DNA from 3 places in the Streptomyces tritici genome. Region 2 is predicted to be linked to each of the others. Evidence: riboswitches for the same ligand, from Rfam matches in the RefSeq annotation. Region 2 holds a riboswitch; each other region holds the start of a gene.
The links. Region 2 has a riboswitch for cyclic di-AMP ahead of ACNJ93_RS08470 (LysM peptidoglycan-binding domain-containing protein). Riboswitches for the same ligand answer to the same signal wherever they lie in the genome.

Region 1 (6,071 bases), 1.4 Mb from region 2:
GACGGTCCACGTCCTGAACGCCCCCTCGCCGGCGGCGACGGCGTCCCTGCCGATCGGCCGCGAGATCGCCCGGCGCGCGCTCGACCTGCTCTGACCGGACCGGCACGGACCGGAGCTGCGTCGGCCGGACCTGCTCAGGCCGGTCTGCTCCGACCCGCCGGGCCCGGCCGCCGCTCCTCTGATCCGCAGCTCCGCGCGGAAACGGGCTCCCGCCGCCGGGCACGTAAAATTGGGGGCACTGTGTCTGAGATCCGTGAAACCTCCGCCCCCGCCCGCCGCGGCAGCCGCATGTTCGCGCCCGGGGAAGGGCCCTCGCCCGATCCCGCCGGCTCACACCACGAGCGGCGGATCCGGAGTTTCCAGCCGCGCCGCAGCCGGGTGACCGCCGGCCAGGCCGAGGCCCTGCTCAAGCGGTGGCCCGACTGGGGCCTCGACATCGACGGGCACAGCGTCCTCGACCTCGACGCGATGTTCGGCGGCCGGCCCGTCGTCCTGGAGATCGGGTTCGGCATGGGCGAGGCCACCGCGCAGATGGCCGCCGCCGACCCCGGCACCGGCATCCTCGCCGTCGACGTCCACACCCCCGGCCAGGGCAACCTCCTCGGCCTCGCCGACCGCAACGGCCTGGACAACGTCCGTGTCGCCAACGGCGACGCGATCATCCTGCTCCGCGAGATGCTCACGCCCGACGCCCTCGACGGCGTCCGCGTCTACTTCCCGGACCCCTGGCCCAAGAAGCGCCACCACAAGCGCCGTCTGATCCAGCCGGAGTTCCTGAGCCTCGTCGCGACCCGGATGAAGCCCGGCGCGATCCTGCACTGCGCCACCGACTGGGAGCCGTACGCCGAGCAGATGCTCGAGGTGCTCACCGCGCACCCCGACTTCGAGAACACCGCCGAGGACGGCGGCTTCGCCCCCCGGCCCGCGTTCCGCCCGCTGACCCGCTTCGAGGGCCAGGGCCTCGACAAGGGCCACCGGGTGCATGATCTTCTTTTTCGCAGGAAGTAGCCCCCGCCCCGCGGCTACGGTCGGAGCGTGCCGAATCACCTCGCGCCACCTCATGACCCCGCGCCGACGCGGCCTGCCGCGTCGCACCACCCCGTGCCGACCGCCGACGCCGACGCCCCGCCCGCCGCTCCGGGCGACCGCGCCCAGTGGCGCTACCGTCCGCGGCGGCTGCTCCGGCACCGCCGGGCCCTGCGCGCCGCCGCCGTCTTCGGCGTGCTCGCGCTCTGCGGCCTGGTGCTCCTGGTCGTGCTCCGCGAGAAGACCGGCACCGAGGGCTTCCTCGTCGGCCTCGGCCTGGCGGTGCTCCCGGTCCCGCTGCTGCTGGCCGCGTTCCGCTGGCTCGACCGGGTCGACCCGGGCCCCTGGAAGAACCTGATCTTCGCGTTCGCCTGGGGCGCGGGCGCCGCCGCGCTCATGGCGTTCACCGCCAACACCTTCGCGCTCCGCTGGATCGCCGGCGCGACCGCCACCACCGACCCCGACGACCTGCTCAGCCTCGGCGCGACCTACGTGGCCCCGGTCGTCGAGGAGAGCGTCAAGGCCGGGGCCCTGCTTCTGCTCTTCCTGTTCCGCCGCCCGCGCGTCACCGGCCTCGTCGACGGCGTCGTGGTCGCCGGATTCACCGCGACCGGCTTCGCGTTCACCGAGAACGTCCTGTATCTCGGCAACGCCTTCGGCGAGGACCTGGCGACCGGCGCGGGCGTCCTCGGCTCGAAGACCGTGATGACCTTCTTCGGCCGGATCGTGCTGACGCCGTTCGCCCATCCGCTGTTCACCGTGTGCACCGGCATCGGCTTCGGGCTCGCCGCCGCCACCGCCCGCCGGCACCGGGTCCGCCGCGTCCTGCTGCCGCTCGGCGGGCTGCTGCTGGCGATGGGGGTGCACGCGCTGTGGAACGGCTCGGCCGTCCGCAGCCCGCTGGGCTTCCTCGCCGTGTACGGGGCGTTCATGGTGCCGGCCTTCGCCCTGCTGACCTGGCTCGCGATCTGGAGCCGGCAGCGCGAGCTGCGCACGATATCCGGGCGGCTCCCGGCGTACGCGGCGGCCGGCTGGCTCGCCCCCGCCGAGCCGCTGGCACTGTCCTCGATGCGGGCCCGCGCCGTGGCCCGCTCGTACGCCTCCGCCGCGTACGGCGCCGCCGCGGGGCGCGCGGTGCACGAGTACGAGGTCTTCGCGACGAGCCTGGCGTTCCTGCGGGACCGGGCCCACCGCGGCACGGCGGAGCCGGACTTCGCCGCGCGGGAGCAGGAGCTGCTGCACCACCTGTGGCAGCGGAAGGCGTTCGCCTCGCCGGCGCTCACGTACGCGGCGGGCGCCACGGGCCGGCTCCGGCCGGTGCCGCCGCCCCCGCCGCACCGCGACTACACGGGCCCGAATCCGTACCGGGCCTGAGCCGCGTCAGACGTTCTGGCCGTGCTCCCGCAGCCAGGCGGCCGGGTCGATGCCCGCGCCGCTCGCGGTGTGGACCTCCAGGTGGAGGTGGGGGCCGGTCACGTTGCCGGTCGCGCCGACGCGGCCGATCGTGTCGCCGGTGCCCACGCTCTGCCCCGCGCTCACGGTCATCGAGGACAGGTGGGCGTACCAGACCTCGGTGCCGTCCTCCAGCTCCAGGACGATCCGGTAGCCGTACGAGCCGGACCAGCCGGCCGACTTGATGGTGCCGCCGTGGACGGCCTTCACCGGGGTGCCGGTGGGCGCGGCGAAGTCGAGGCCGGTGTGGTAGCCGGAGGACCACATGGAGCCGGCCTGGCCGTACTCGGAGGTGATCGTGTACGAGGAGGTGGGCAGCGCGTAGCTGGCGGCGAGGGCCGCGATGCGGGCCGCCTCCGCCTTGGCCGCGGCCTCCGCCTCGGCCTTGCGCTTCGCTTCCTCGGCGGCCTTCGCCTCGGCCGCGGCCGCGGTCTGCTGGGCCTTCGCCTCGGCGGCGGCCTTCTCGGCGGCGGCCTTCTCGGCGGCCGCCTTGGCCTGGGCCTCCGCGGTCGCCTGCTGCTGCTCGGCCTGCTGGAGGATGCGGGCGCGCAGGGCCTCGCCCGCGTCGGCGCCGCTCTGGGAGCCGTCGGCGGCGAGGGCCACGGAGGACTGGGTGAGCGGCTCGACGCCGTCGTTGACGGCGGCGGGCTCGTCGGCGATGAGGTCGCCCACGCCGGGCAGGTCCGCGGCGGCGGGCAGGTTCATGTCCGGCAGCGAGATGGCGACCGGGGGCTTCTCCTTGGCCGTGGCCAGGCCGCCCGCGCCGACCGCCGCGATGACGCCGACGCCGAGGACGGTGGAACTGCGGGCGATGCTGCGCTGCTTGACGACACGGTGCCGGCCGCGGGCCGGGCGGAGCACGTCCTCGCCGGGGTTCCACTCCTCCCCTTCGCCTCCCCCACCGACGGCCGGGACGCCGGCCGCGGGGCCGTACACGTCGAAATGGGTCTGGGGGACAGCAGGGTTGGACGCCACGGAGGCGTACTCCTTTCCTTCCTTCTCGCCTACCGGGTTAGCTGACGGGTTCGGAGCAGGAAGGTCTCCTACGGGTCGGGTGCGACCCGATTCACCCCAAGTGGTGGTTCCCCGGTTCCCTTGCGGGATTCGGCGCACGCGCACGGTGCCGACTCTTGCGACGGCTGGGACGACCGCGCTGCGTTATCGAACGTTAATAGACACGGGGGTCCGATTCCAAGCTGTTCCTCTTGATCGTTCCGCCCCTTGGCCTGGACTTAATCCTCCAGAACAGGGTGGAAACGGGCGAGTTGGCCCCGCGTCGGCGACCGCCGGCCGGATCCACGCGAAGTGACGCCCCGTCAGTCGTTATCTCTCCGAGATCCCGCGACTACCCATCGTCACGGCACCACCGGCATCGTCCGCCGTCGCTCCGGCTGGCCCTCCGCCGGCCGGCTCACCGCCAGCAGCGCCATGTCGTCCGTCGACCCGCCCCCGGTGTACCGGCGCACGTCGTCGACCAGTGCGTCCAGGAGCTCCCCGGGCCCCGGGAAGATCCGGCCGGAGAGCCGCTCCCCCGGCGCGTAGAAGGCGCCGTGCTCGTCGCGCGCCTCGGAGAGGCCGTCCGTGTAGAAGAGCAGCGTCGCGCCGGGCGGGTACGGCCAGTCGTCCACCCGGTCCGGCCAGGCGCCCAGGTCGCCCATGCCCAGCGGCAGCGCCGCCTGGCTCGGCGTCAGCCGCTCCAGCCCTCCGTCGACGTGCAGCAGCAGCGGCTCCGGATGGCCCCGGTTGACGATCCGCACCCGCTCCCGGCCGCCCGGGATCTCGGCGAGCACGGCGGTCGTGAAGCCCTCGAAGGCGTCCAGGCTGCCGCGCCGCCTGCCCTCCCGGGCCAGCGCCCGCTCCAGCCGCTGCGCCACGCCCTCCAGCGCGGCCTCCTGCTCGGCCGCCTCCCGGAACGCGCCGATGACCACCGCCACCGCCTCCACCGCGTCCAGCCCCTTGCCGCGGACGTCGCCGACCACCAGCCGCACCCCGTACGGGGTGTCCTGGACCGCGAACAGGTCGCCGCCGATGAACGCGTCCGCCTGCGCCGCCTCGTACCGCGCCGCCACGTGCAGCGCGCCGATCCGCTCGGCGGGGGTGGGCAGCACGGCCTTCTGCGCCGCCTCGGCGATCACCCGCGCGGACGCCAGCCGCTCGCCGCTGCGCTGCACCGCCCGGTTGATGAGCAGCGCGAAGGCGGAGACCGTCAGGACGGTCAGGTTCTCGGTGATGGCGGGAACGTCGCCGGCCGTGTCGTTGTACCAGTGCAGTCCGAAGCTGGCGAGCACCGCGACGACGACGGTCAGCAGGGTCAGCCGGAAGGAGAACAGCGGCGCGGCGATCAGCGGGGCGGCCGAGTACAGCGGGGCCGCGGTGTACTCGGGCGGCGTGGACAGGTCGAAGGCCGCGCCGCCGAGGATGACGAGCGCGGGCAGGGCGCGGACGAAGCGTCGCTGAACCGGCGAGAGCCTCGCCTCGCCGTTCTTCCCTCCGCCCGCCGATCGTCGCCCCACCTGTGGTCTCCTGCCGGTCCGCCCGAGCCGCGGACGGTGCTCCGCCCCATCCAGGCTGGCCGCAGCCGCGCCCCGCGGCGACCCGCCGTCGGCCGTCCGGGGGACGGGGCCGCTCGCGAGGGCCTGTGACTTGCGGGGGCCGGGGCAGCCGAGGGCCGGGCATGCGCGAAGGCCCGGATCCTTGATGGATCCGAGCCTTCGTCTTCAGTAGCGGGGACAGGATTTGAACCTGCGACCTCTGGGTTATGAGCCCAGCGAGCTACCGAGCTGCTCCACCCCGCGTCGGTGAACCCAACAGTACGTCATCGCGGACAGCATCGGAAATCGCTTTTCGCCACAGGGGCGTGACCCTGGTCTCACCCGCCGTTCAGCAGCCGCAGTCCTCGGCGTCGACCGGCGCGGTCAGCGGGTCGGCGGCGCGCCCCGCCGGGCCCTCCCAGGTCTCGTACGCGAAGCCCTCGCGCACCCAGTACTCGAAGCCGCCGAGCATCTCCTTGACCTGGTAGCCGAGCTCGGCGAGGGCCAGGGCGGCGCGGGTCGCGCCGTTGCAGCCGGGGCCCCAGCAGTACGTGACGACCGGGACGGCCTTGTCCAGGAGCCGCTCGGCCTGCTCGGGGATCTGCGCGGTCGGCAGGTGGACCGCTCCGGGCACGTGGCCCTGGTCCCAGGAGGCCGTGGAGCGGGAGTCGAGGAGCACGAAGCCGGGGTCGCCGCCGGCCGCGAGCGCGGCGGCGACGTCGGAGACGTCCGCGTGGAAGGCCAGGCTCGCGGAGAAGTACGCGGCGGCCGCGGCCGGGGAGGCGGGCGGCACGCGGAGCACGGGGTTGGCGGTGGTCGCGGCGGTCTGGGCGTTCTGGGTGTGCGTCGTCGTCATGTCTGAGAACCTACGGACGAAGATCATCGGGCTGAAGTGGGGAATCCCGGTGCTTGCCGGGTCCGGCCGGGGATTCCCGCGCGTGCGGCGCGATCCGGTGCGGATCTCACGTGCCGGGACGCCGGACGGTCACATCGTCCCCCCGCGGCCCGTCATGACGGTGGGGACCGGGACCACGCCGGTCCGACGAGGGGAACGGACGGAAG
Region 2 (6,071 bases):
TACCGCGGCACGGAGGGCAAACTCGCGCAGTGGCTGCGCCGACGCTCCCGGCGGACCGCCGTGGACGACGCCGGCCGCCGCGAGAGCCTGCTCCTCGCCACCGCCGCCGCCGGCCTGCCGCTCGCCCCCGCCGCGTACCCGGCCGGCTACCGCTGCTCCTGCGAGCGCATCGGCTGTCCCACGCCCGCCCGCCATCCCGTCTCGTTCGCCTGGCAGACCCAGTCCACGACGGACCGAGCCCAGATCGAGCGCTGGGCCCGCAACGAGCCCGAGGCCAACTTCATCACCGCGACCGGCATGGTCCACGACGTCCTCGACGTTCCGCTGGACGCCGGTCGCGCCGCTCTGGAGCGGCTGCTCGCCGAGGGCGTCGACGTCGGCCCGGTCGCCGAGTCCGGCGCGGCCGTCGCGGAGGACGAGCTGCCCGCCGACGAGCGCCGCATGCTGTTCTTCACCGCCACCCGCGGCACCCCCGAGGACGAGGACGAGTGGTGGCCCTGCGAGCTGGACTGCCACCCCGAGACCATGGACGAGCACCCCGGCCTGCGCTGGCACTGCCGCGGCAGCTACGTCCTCGTCCCGCCGGCCCGGCTGCCCGGCGACGACCGCACCGTGGAGTGGGTGCGCGGCCCGGAGCACGCCCTGCCCGACCCGCTGACCCTGCTGGAAGCCCTCACCGACGCCTGCGCCCGGTACGCCGACGAGCGCGCCGCCGAGGGCGCGGAGCACCCCCAGCCCGCCTGGCCGCTCGGCCGCTGACCGCAGGCGAAGGGGCGGCCGCGGCCGCCCCTTCCTCGCATCACGCGCCCGGGCCCGCTACGAGCCCTTCGCGCCCGTCACGCCCTGCAGCCGGCCCGCTATCGTCACCGCGTCCTTCGAGGCCGCCTGCGCCGCCGGCTTCACCAGCGCCGCCTGGTTCGACACCCACTCCTTGGTGACGGTGTTCGTCACCTCGCCGGTCATCAGCGCCTTCACGTCCGGATCGACCTTCGGCCGGTAGCCCTGCGCCGCCGTCTGCCGCTCGAAGTAGCGGATGGCGAAGAACACCAGCGCCCCGCCGTCCTCGGTCTCCAGCGCGACCGGCGCGTTGTCGCCGTCGTCCATCGGCTGGTCGACGTACTGCGTCGCCAGGCCCAGCCGCTTCGCGTTCTTCTCCCGCGCCTGCCGCCACAGCGTGGTGTGCGCGCCGGGCGCGAACATCCGCGGCTCGCCGGACTTCAGGTACGAGACGTAACTCCCGCCCAGGTCCTTCGGGGACACCGCGAGCTTCGGGTCGCCCGCGGCGACCGGCACCGCGTACCCGTCCTTCTTCTTGAAGACCGGGACCTCGTCCGGCGACAGGATCGCCAGGTGCGCGACCTCCCACAGCTGCTCGGCCCCGTTGCGCACGAACACCAGCAGCCAGCGGTCGTCCGCGCGCTGCGCGCCGCGGTCCCGGTTGGCGTCGGTGTCCGCCACGAACCAGCGCGGCCAGCCCGCCTTCTTCGGGATGACGAACTTCGCGTCCGTCAGCTCCAGCGGCTTGTGCTTCGGATTGCCCCCGGGGCTCGTGACCGAACGGGCCTTCAGGCCCGCCTGGTTGATCGCGCCCAGCGGCCCGGTGACGCGGCCGGCGTCGAGGGCCGGGTCGTAGGCCTTGTCGGCCGCGTTGTACGCCGCGGTGAAGTCCTTCAGGGCCTGCTCGGCCTCCGTCGTCGTCACCGCCGGCACGAGCTCCAGCTCGCCGTGCACCGTCACGCAGCCGCTCGCCGTCAGCGCCAGCACCGTCGTCGCCACGACCGCCGTCGCCGGCCTCCGCCTTCTCATCGGTTGCCTTCTGCTCCTCCACCCGCACCGGACGTCCGAACCCTACCGGGGCCGCGCACCCCGCGAGTGCCGGGACCGGACAGTGCGTCCACACCGTGACCTGAGGACCCGTCGGGCCGGCGCTGTTAGCGTGCGGCCCATGAGCGACCCCCATGCCGCGCGGATCCTCCGGGAGACCCTGCCCGGAGCGCTCGCGCTGACCGTGACCGGCCGGCCCGGACCGCCGCCGCTGCGGATGGAGATGACCGACGGGCGGCGACTGCTGCTGCGCCAGGGCGGCCGGGTCCTGCTGCTCGGCCGGGTCGACCCGGACCGCGGGGGAGTGGCGCTGCGCCTGGGGCCGGGCCACCGCTCGCCGCTGCCGCCGCTGAGCGCCGACGCGTCCCGCCGCGGCCCCGACTGGCGCCACCGGTACGCGGGGCTGCTCGGCGACGCGGCGGAGGGGCCGCTGCACGACGGCCGCTGGCTGCTCGCGGAGCGCCCCACCCTCCCGTACGGCGCCTGGCGCCACGAACTGGCCCGCACCTGGCCCGAGGCGTACCTCGACTGGAACGCCGGCTGGAACGGCGTCGTCCCGCTGCGCCCGCTCTCCGCCCCCGACGCGCCGCGCGTCAAGGCGTACCGCCGCCGGGCCCGGGAGGGCGTCCTGCCGCCCGTGCTGCTGTGGTGGGTGTCCGCCTTCGACGGCTGGGTGATCCTCGACGGCCACGACCGGGCCGTGGCGGCGCTGGCCGAGGACCGCGAGCCGGAATCGGTGGTGCTCACGCGCGGCGAGGACGAGGAGGAGCAGCGGGAGGTGCTCGACCGGGTCGTCGCGTGGCACGAACGGCTCCTGGCGGGCCTCGGCGACGACCCGGCCAAGGAGCCGCAGCGCCGCTGGGCGGTGGAGGCGCTGGCGCGGACGGCGGCGGGCCTGCCGTACGACCGGAAGCGCACCGCGGCGTGGCCGGTTCCCGGTGGAGCGGCGGAATGGGACGCGCTGATGCTTGAATTCCGCCATGAACACGACCGCTCATAGCCGGCCCGGTCCCGACGGGCGCGCCACGGACGTCGACGTCCTGCGCGTCTTCTGCGCGGGCGACGGCCGGTACGGCAACGCCCTCGGCGTGGTGCGCGACGGGCGCGGCCACCCCGACGAGGCGTCCCGGCAGGCGCTGGCCAAGGAACTCGGCTTCAGCGAGACGGTGTTCGTGGACGACCCCGAGCGCGGGGCGGTCGACATCTACACCCCCGGCGTGCGGCTGCCGTTCGCGGGGCACCCGGTCGTCGGCGCGGCCTGGCTGCTCGACCTGGAGGTCGTCCACCCGCCGGCCGGCGAGGTGTGGGTCCGCGGCGACGGCGAGTTCACCTGGATCGAGGCCCGCGCGGAGTGGGCCCCGCCGCGCACCCTGCGGCAGTACGGCTCGGCGCGCGAGGTCGACGCGCTGGCCGTCCCCGAGCCGGGGGAGTGGATCTACGCCTGGGCCTGGGAGGAGGAGGCCGCCGGCCGCATCCGCGCCCGTGCCTTCCCGGGCCGCGGCGACGGGATCGACGAGGACGAGGCGACCGGCGCGGCCGCGCTGCTGCTCACGGCCGCGCTGGGCCGGGCCCTGAACATCACGCAGGGCCTGGGCTCGCAGATCCTGACCGCCCCGGGCCCGGACGGGATCATCGAGCTCGGCGGCAGGGTGCGCCTGGAGCGCACCCTGACCGTCTGAGCCCGGAGCCCCTCAGGGCCTAGGGGGTGTCTCGTCGATCAAGCCGGGCTCCCGACGTCTGGCACCGCGCCTCGCCGCGTTGTCGTCGGTCGCCGACGCGCTGCGTCGCCTCCCTCCTCCGCCTTGCGATGCACGGCACCAGACGCCGCTCGCTGATCCGGCCTGATCGACAAGACACCCCCTAGTACGCCCCGAAGACGTTGTCGATGGAGCCGTACCGGTCCGCCGCGTAGTTGCAGGCGGCGGTGATGTTGGCGACCGGGTCGAACGGGTCCATGGACGTGCCGGGCACGTGGTAGGCCCGGAACGTCGGGTCGATCACCTGGAGCAGGCCCTTGGACGGGGTGCCGGCGGCCGCGTTGGAGTCCCAGTTGTTGATGGCCAGCGGGTTGCCGGAGGACTCGCGCAGGATGTTGCGGTGGATGCCGTCGTACGAGCCCGGGATGCCGTGCTGGGCCATGACGTCGAGGGCTTCGCGGATCCAGCCGTCGAGGTTGTTCGCGTACGTCTTGGGCGCGGCGGCCTTCGCGGGGGCGGCCTGGGCCGGGGCGGCCTTCGGCGCGGTCCGCTCGGCGGAGCGGCTGGCGCGCTCGGCCTTGGCGGGAGCGGACTTCTCCTTGGCGGGGGCGGCGGCCTTCTTTCCGGTGAGGGAAAGGCGCAGGCCCGGGTGAATGAGTGACGGATCGTCACCCACGGCACTCCGATTGGCGCGGTAGAGGCTCTTCCAGCCCCCGGAGATGTTCTGCTCGTCCGCGATCACCGAAAGGGAATCGCCGCGGACGACGGTGTACGTCTTCGGCGCGGAATTCGGCTTCACGGCGGTCGTGATCTTTTCGACCGCGGCGCCGGCCGCGGCCGTGTGCGCGGGGGTCTGCTGGGACGCTGCCTGCGGCGCGGCCTGGGCGCCGGTCGGGATCAGCGGCAGCGCGAGCGCGGCGCCGCCGGTGCCGGCCATGGCGATGCCACGGCTCAGGGGACGTCGCTTGGGACGGCGGTGCTTACCGGATGCGGGCATGGTCGTTCCTCTCCGGCGCCTTCGGGGTGAGCTGTCGGGTTCGGGCTGGAGCTGCCCGGCCGCACGCGGCGGCTTCACCCCAAGCCGTCGCGGAATTCCGTGCCGGCGCATTCGTGGGTCCCCCGCTCCTGCCGACGGGTGCGTGCTCGGTGGATTTCCGGACGGTGGCAGGATTCGGCGGTCCGTCCGGGGTCGACGCGAACGTAGGCGAGAAATGCGACGCGAAACAAGACGCGTATTTCCCGGCCCCATGAAATGGATCAACGATTTCGGGACGCGCCGGGAGCGAACTTCCTTGTGGTGCGGGGTGCTGAGGACGTTTCGGCCGGAGGGCGGGGTTCCGTCACGTGACGGACATCACGGGGAGCGGAATCGGTATGACCGAAAAGGAAAAGGGAGTTGATAAAAGACCGAAGAGAAGGCATTAGGGGCCTAGGAGGCTCTTGGGTCGGTTTGGGCGAATTGGGGGGCGTACTCAGGCGCGGGATGAGTACCCGAGCGCTGCCGCCCGACGGCCGCCGCCCGGCACGGTGTCCGCATGGGAATCAGCGCGCGCGAACTCGCCGACCGCACGCCGGCGACACGGGACCGGTACGTCGACCTGCTGCGGGTCGCCTCACTCGGCGTCGTGGTGCTCGGGCACTGGCTGATGGCCGCCGTCACGGCGGACGGCGCGATCGGCAACCTGCTGGCCGTCGTCCCCGAACTCCAGGTCGTGACCTGGGTGTTCCAGGTCATGCCGGTCTTCTTCTTCGTCGGCGGCTTCGCGCACGCCCTCGCCCACCGCTCCCGCCCGCGGTACGCGGCGTTCCTGCGGGCCCGGCTGCAGCGGCTGCTGCGGCCCACGATGGTGTTCGTCGCGGTGTGGGGCGCGCTCGCGCTCGCCGTCCAACTCCTCGGCGCGGACCGGGGCCTGACGGGCGTCGCGCTGCGACTCGTCGCCCAGCCGCTGTGGTTCATCGGCATCTACCTGGCGATGGTCGCCCTCACCCCGCCGCTCCTGAAGCTCCACGAGCGGTACGGCTGGGGCGCGTTCGGCGCGCTGGTCGCCGCGGCGGCCGCGGTGGACGCGCTGCGGTTCGCGGCGGACGTGCCGTACGTGGAGTTCCTGAACTTCGCGTTCGTCTGGCTGGCGGTGCATCAGCTCGGCTTCCTGCGCGCCGACGGGATGCTCCGGCTGCCGGGCGCGCTCGCCGCCGCCGGCCTGGCGGGCGCGGGCCTGCTGGTGGCCTTCGGCCCGTACCCGCTGTCGATGGTCGGGATGCCCGGCGAGAAGGTCTCCAACATGGCCCCGCCCACGCTGGCCCTGCTCTGTCACGGCCTGTGGCTCGTCGGCGCGGTCGAGCTGCTGCGGGGGCCCGGCACCCGGCTCGTGGCGCGGGCGGGCGTCTGGCACAAGGTCGTCGCGGCGAACGGCATCGCCATGACCGCGTTCCTGTGGCACCTGACGGCGATGCTCGGCGTGTACGGGGCTCTGCTCGCCCTCGGCCGCGGGCTCCCCGAGCCGGCGACGGCCGCCTGGTGGGCCCAGGCGCCCCTGCGGCTCGCGGCGG
Region 3 (6,071 bases), 870 kb from region 2:
GTCGCCGAGCAGGTCGGTGAGGGTCTTCCAGCCCTCCCAGTCCTCCTCGTTCAGCGGGTCCTCGATGGAGACCATCGGGTACGCGTCGACGAGCTCGGCGTAGTACGCGCTCATCTCCTCCGCGGTCCGGGTCTTGCCCTCGAACTCGTACGCGCCGTCCTTGTAGAACTCGGTGGCGGCGACGTCCAGGGCGAGCGCGATGTCCTTGCCCGGGGTGTAGCCGGCCTTCTTGATGGCCTCGACGATGAGGTCCAGGGCGGCGCGGTTGGACTCGAGGTTCGGGGCGAAGCCGCCCTCGTCGCCGAGACCGGTGGACAGGCCGCGCTCCTTGAGCACGCCCTTGAGCGCGTGGTAGGTCTCCGCGCCCCAGCGCAGGGCCTCGGAGAAGGACTCCGCGCCGATCGGGGCGATCATGAACTCCTGGATGTCGACGTTGGAGTCCGCGTGGGCGCCGCCGTTGAGGATGTTCATCATCGGCACGGGCAGGACGTGCGCGTTCGGGCCGCCGAGGTAGCGGAAGAGCGGCAGGTCGGAGGCCTCGGAGGCGGCGTGCGCCACGGCGAGGGAGACGCCGAGGATGGCGTTGGCGCCGAGCGAGGACTTGTCCGGGGTGGCGTCCAGGTCGAACATCGCCTGGTCGATCAGACGCTGCTCGGTGGCGTCGTAGCCGACGAGCTCCGGGCCGATCTGCTCGATGACGGCGAGGACGGCCTTCTCGACGCCCTTGCCGCCGTAACGGCTCTTGTCACCGTCGCGGAGCTCCAGGGCCTCGAACGCACCGGTGGAGGCACCGGAGGGAACGGCAGCACGGCCGGTGCTGCCGTCGTCGAGGCCGACCTCGACCTCGACCGTGGGGTTGCCTCGGGAGTCCAGGATTTCCCGGGCTACGACGACGTCGATGGACGGCACGAGCATCTCCTTCTGGGAAGTTACGCGAGAAAGGTGCAGGGTCTGCTTGGCCTTGCGGCAAGAGCCTAACCGCCTCGGGGTGCGCGGCCAGTCGGTGCCCGCCTCCTGGGACGAAAAAGGACCCGAGCGCGGGCATCCCGGGGCGAAACCCCTCGTACTACCCGTCGGTAACTCTCGCGGGGGCTCACCGGGCCGGGAACGGGCGGACCCCGGCCCGGCGTGCACGGGGGGAGTCGCACGCCGGACCGGGGTGGTCACCGCGGGAGGGTCGCACGGCACGGGTGGGCCGCCGGACCCACCCGTGCCGCCGGGCTCACTTCAGGTGGAGCTGCTGGCCCGGGTAGATCAGGTCGGCGTCCTCGACGACGTCCTTGTTCAGCTCGAAGAGCTTCTCCCAGCCGCCCTTGACCTTCTGGGCGGCGGCGATCTTGCTCAGGGTGTCGCCGGCGACGACCTTGTACTCGCCGTCGCCCTTCTTGACCTTCTTGCCGGTCGGGGTGGTGACGGTCTTGGCCTCGGCCTTCTTCGCGGCGGGCTTCGGCGCGGTGCGCTGCTCGCTGCGGGTGGTCGGCTGCTCGGCCTTGCGCTCCGGCTGGGGCTGCTCGGCGGCGCCGCCGGTGTACGCGGCGTTGGACAGGCCCACGCCGCAGCTCGGCCACGCGCCCTTGCCCTGGCCGGCCAGGACCTTCTCGGCGATCTCGATCTGCTGGGCCTTGGTGGCCAGGTTCGCGGTCGGGGCGTAGGCGGTGCCGCCGTACGCGGCCCACGTGGAGGCGGAGAACTGCAGGCCGCCGTAGTAGCCGTTGCCGGTGTTGATGGACCAGTCGCCGCCGGACTCGCACTGGGCGACGCGGTCCCACTCGGCGGCGGTGGCGGCGGAGGCGGTGCCCGCGGTCATCAGCGGCGCGGCGACCGCGACACCGGCGACGCCGGCGAGCGCGAGGGCACGGGCGGCCTTGGACGTACGGCGGTGCTTGCCCTTGCTGGAAAGCAGCATGGAAGTACTCCTCACCGACGCCTGCGAGGTGAGCTGTCGGGTTCGGGCCGGAAGAGTTGCCCGGCCGCGTGTCCTTGCACGCGGCTTCACCCCGAGCCGGTCGATCGGCCGTCACTGACGGCCGGGACCGGCGCAAACCTTGGGTCCCCCGCTCCTGCCTTCGGCGCATGACGCGACGACTGTTCCCGACGGCCGGCGGCAGGACTCGGCGTACCGGTCGGCGGGGCCCGCGGTGGCGAGCGGTCCCGACCGTAGACACAGACCCGCCGGAAGTTCAAAGAGCCGCATCGGGGAAAAAACGCCCTTACAGGACCAGTTGCCGGAGGCGTTTGCGCTGGTGAGACGTGACGGAAGCAAAGTTTGCGGGCGTCCGGGGTCAGTTGGGGCGAAGAGACTCATGTCTCACTTGCACAGAACCGGACATACAACCCCGAACCGCCCGCGCTCCCCGCTACTTCCGGCCCGTCAGTTCCAGGTCCTGGCCAGGGAGGATGAGGTCCGGATCGGCTCCCACGGTCTCCTTGTTGGCCTCATAGAGGGCGCGCCAGCCCCCGTCGAGCTCATGAGCGGCCGCGATCTGGGAGAGATTGTCGCCGGGCCGGACGGTGTACTCGCCCGAAGTGTCCGACTCCTCACCTGTGGGCGTTTCGGCCGAGTCCGCACCCGTACCGGACGTTTCGTCGAGGTCGGGGCGGCTCGCATCCCGTGTCGCCTCGTCAGCCGGCGCGGCATGACGCCCCGATTCGGCCCCCTTGCCCGAATCGTCCGGGCTCTCGGTCGCGGCCTCGCCGCGGTGCTTGCCGGTGCCGGGGCCGACGGGAGTGGCGGAGGCGTCCGGCGCCCCGGCGGGCGCGCCGGGAGCGGTCGGCGTGGTGCTCGCGTCCGGCTGCGCGGACGCGTCGGGCAGAAGGGACGCATCGGGCGTCTCCGGCCCCGTCCCGGCCTCGTCCCGGGCGTCCGGATTCGCGGTCGCATCGGGCGTGGCGGACGGAGCGGCGGGAGTCGCCGGAGCGGTGGGCAGCAGGCCGCCGGAGGGGCTCGTGGGCGGCTTCAGCGTCCCGTCGTCCTTCAGGCCGACGATGGCGGCGCAGGTGGCCCAGGTCTTCGCGCCCTGCGCGGCGAGCGCCTTCTCGGCGACCGCGATCTGCTGGGCGCGGCTGGCGAGGTCCGGGCGCGCCGCGTACTGGGTGCCGCCGTAGGCGTCCCAGGTCTCCTGGGTGAACTGCAGCCCGCCGTAGAGCCCGTTGCCGAAGTCGGCGCTCCACAGCCCGCCGGACTCGCACTCGGCGACCCGGTCCCAGGTGGCCTCGTCGGCGGCGGAGGCGGAGCCCGCGGCGAGCAGAGGAAGGGCCAGGGCGGATCCCGTCACCCCTGCGGCGACGACGAGAGCGGGGGCCTGACGGGGACGGCGGTGCCGTCCGTTCCCGGAACGCATGCGGTTGCCTTTCGCGTGACTGCTGAGACGACGGTGAACGTAGCGGCATTCGAACGTGAGTCACAAGTCGATGCAGCGGGGATCACGCGAAGATCACATTCTTGACGCGTCGTCAGCTCCGCTCGGGGGTGAACGCCACCGGAAGCGTGCGCAGACCCCGCATGATGAGCCCTCCCCGCCAGCGCAGTTCGGCCGGATCCACGCCAAGTCGCAGATCCGGCAGGCGCGTCAGCAGCGTGGCCAGCGCCGTCTGCCCCTCCAGGCGGGCGAGCGGCGCGCCCAGGCAGTAGTGGATCCCGTGCCCGTACCCGAGGTGCTGGTTGTCGCGCCGCGACAGGTCGAGCACATCGGGCTCGGCGAAGCGCTCCGGGTCCCGGTCGGCGGCCGCGAGCACCACGAGGACCGGGTCGCCGGGCCGGATCTCCTGACCGCCGAGGGTCAGCGGCTCGGTGGCGAACCGCCAGGTCGCCAGCTCCACCGGCCCGTCGTACCGCAGCAGCTCCTCCACGCCGGTGGCGAGCAGCCCCGTCTCCCCGGCGGCGAGCGACTCCTGGAGCCGCAGCCGCTGGCCGGGGTTGCGCAGCAGCGCGTACACGCCGTTGCCGATGAGGTTCACGGTGGTCTCGAAACCGGCGAAGAGCAGGATGAAGGCCATCGCCGCGGCCTCGTTCTCCGTCAGGTGCTCGCCGTGGTCCGAGGCGCGGATGAGCCCGGAGATCAGGTCGTCGCCCGGTTCGAGACGCTTGCGGTGGATCAGCTCGGCGAGGTAGCCGCGCATCTTCTTCACCGAGCGCGCCACTCCCCCGCGCGGCCCGCCCCCGTGCCGGATCATCATCCCGGCCCAGTCCCGGAAGTCGTCCTGGTCCTCACGGGGCACGCCGAGCAGGTCGCAGATCGCGTAGATGGGCAGCGGAAAGGCGAACTCGTGGATGAGGTCCGCCTCGCCCTTCGCGGCGAAGCCGTCGATGAGCCGGTCGGTCAGCTCCTGCACCCGCGGCGCGAACTCCGCGACGCGGCGCGGGGTGAACGCCTTCGAGACCAGCCGGCGCAGCCGCGTGTGGTCCGGCGGGTCGATGTTGAGCAGATGCGTCATCAGCTCGGCCTTGCGCTCGCCCGGAATGCCGGTCTTGCCCTTGGCGTGCGCGGGCTCGTCGTGATGCGCCGGGTTCTTCGACAGCCGCTGGTCGGCCAGCGCCTGCCGCGCGTCCCCGTACCGCGTCACGAGCCACGCCTCCACGCCGCTCGGCAGCGTCGCCCGGTGCACCGGCGCGTGCTCGCGCAGCCAGGCGTAGGCGGGGTACGGGTCGGTGGCGAACTCCCAGGTGAAGAGTTCCGGGGCGGGGCTCTGACTCACCCTGCGACGTTACCTCTGCTCGGCCGCCCGGATCGCGTCGCGGTACGCGCGGCCGGCGGCGCGCAGCGCGGCCTCCGGGTCGACGCCCTCGGCCTCGGCCCGGACCGCCAGGGCCAGCAGCTCGTAGCCGATGCCCTCGCCGGACGGCAGCGGCACGTCCAGGCCCGCCGTACGGACCCGGCCGGCCAGCTTCGCGGCCAGGGCGAGACCGGGCTGGCCGAGCGGCACGCCGTCGGTGACGGACTCGCGCTGCTTCTCGATCGCCTTCGTCCGCAGCCAGTGCTCCTTGACGTCCTCCGGCGTCTCCGCGTGCGCGTCGCCGAAGACGTGCGGGTGGCGGTGGATCAGCTTCTCCACGATCGTCCCGGCGACGTCGTCGATCGAGAACGCCTCCTCGGCGTCCTCGTACTCCTCCGCGATCCGGGCGTGGAAGACGACCTGCAGCAGCACGTCGCCGAGCTCCTCGCGCAGCTCGTCGCGGTCGCCGTCCTCGATCGCCTCGACCAGCTCGTACGCCTCCTCGATGCCGTACTTCGCCAGGCCCTCGTGGGTCTGCCGCGAGGACCACGGGCACGAGCGGCGGATCCGGTCCATCACCTGCACCAGGTCGAGCAGCCGCGCGCCCGGCAGATCGTACGAGCCGGGCAGCAGTTCCAGGTCGGGCATGGCGACCCGGCCGGAGCCGGCGAGCCGGGCGAGCCCGTCGGTCAGCGGCTGGTCGCCCTCGCCGGACGCCAGCACCACGACCGTACGGCCCCCGGCGCAGGCGTCCACCAGCTCCTGCGCGGCCGGGCGGGCGTGCTCCACGGCGACCCCCGCCTCGCGCAGGTACGGCAGCTGGGGGTGGCGCTCGTCGGCGCACAGCACCCGGTCCGCGGCGTGCAGCGTCTGCCACGCGGGCCAGGACAGCAGTCCGGGGGCCACGCGGTGGCTGGCGGTGAGCAGGACGATGCGACCGGGGCTCTCAGCGTTCACCCCTCGAACCTACCGCGCGCTCAGGACTGGATCGCGGGGGCGTCCTGGGTCACCGGGCGGATCCAGGGCGCCTTGTACGTGCCGAGCTGGATCTTGGCGTCGTCCCAGGTCCCGTACCGCGGGTTCACGTCGATCGACAGTTCCTTCGACGCCGCCGTGAACACCTCCGTCAGCTTCTTGTTGCCCTCGGGGGTGTTCGCCGCGCCGATCTTCTCGGCGACCTTGTTCATCAGGATCTGGCGGCGGACCGCCGCGTCGATCTGGTCCGGCGCGATGCCCTGCTGCTGGAGCAGCATCGCGGCGAGCCGCTCCTCGCCGCCGGCCTGCGCGGCCGCCTGGGCGCGGGTCCGCTGGATCTCGGCGCGGTTCGCGCTCACCCCGTGGTTCTCGGCGACCCGGTC

Region 1: another riboswitch for cyclic di-AMP. It lies ahead of ACNJ93_RS14865 (M23 family metallopeptidase); the one in region 2 lies ahead of ACNJ93_RS08470 (LysM peptidoglycan-binding domain-containing protein).
Region 3: another riboswitch for cyclic di-AMP. It lies ahead of ACNJ93_RS12410 (transglycosylase family protein); the one in region 2 lies ahead of ACNJ93_RS08470 (LysM peptidoglycan-binding domain-containing protein).

The regions. Positions count from the first base shown of each region.
Region 1 covers NZ_CP183183.1:3,240,343-3,246,413, forward strand. Annotated here, with positions in the region: gene lhgO (L-2-hydroxyglutarate oxidase) at 1-94, shown strand, start outside; gene trmB (tRNA (guanosine(46)-N7)-methyltransferase TrmB) at 289-1,008, shown strand; gene ACNJ93_RS14860 (PrsW family intramembrane metalloprotease) at 1,102-2,400, shown strand; gene ACNJ93_RS14865 (M23 family metallopeptidase) at 2,407-3,453, opposite strand; cyclic di-AMP (ydaO/yuaA leader) riboswitch at 3,465-3,598, opposite strand; gene ACNJ93_RS14870 (PP2C family protein-serine/threonine phosphatase) at 3,834-4,991, opposite strand; tRNA gene ACNJ93_RS14875 (tRNA-Met) at 5,200-5,273, opposite strand; gene ACNJ93_RS14880 (rhodanese-like domain-containing protein) at 5,359-5,865, opposite strand.
Region 2 covers NZ_CP183183.1:1,830,360-1,836,430, reverse strand. Annotated here, with positions in the region: gene ACNJ93_RS08490 (bifunctional DNA primase/polymerase) at 1-759, shown strand, start outside; gene ACNJ93_RS08485 (hypothetical protein) at 817-1,806, opposite strand; gene ACNJ93_RS08480 (hypothetical protein) at 1,946-2,824, shown strand; gene ACNJ93_RS08475 (PhzF family phenazine biosynthesis protein) at 2,805-3,503, shown strand; gene ACNJ93_RS08470 (LysM peptidoglycan-binding domain-containing protein) at 3,685-4,518, opposite strand; cyclic di-AMP (ydaO/yuaA leader) riboswitch at 4,522-4,708, opposite strand; gene ACNJ93_RS08465 (acyltransferase family protein) at 5,057-6,071, shown strand, end outside.
Region 3 covers NZ_CP183183.1:2,704,310-2,710,380, forward strand. Annotated here, with positions in the region: gene eno (phosphopyruvate hydratase) at 1-915, opposite strand, end outside; gene ACNJ93_RS12410 (transglycosylase family protein) at 1,223-1,906, opposite strand; cyclic di-AMP (ydaO/yuaA leader) riboswitch at 1,910-2,082, opposite strand; gene ACNJ93_RS12415 (transglycosylase family protein) at 2,358-3,341, opposite strand; gene ACNJ93_RS12420 (cytochrome P450 family protein) at 3,454-4,695, opposite strand; gene ACNJ93_RS12425 (nucleoside triphosphate pyrophosphohydrolase) at 4,705-5,670, opposite strand; gene ACNJ93_RS12430 (SurA N-terminal domain-containing protein) at 5,691-6,071, opposite strand, start outside.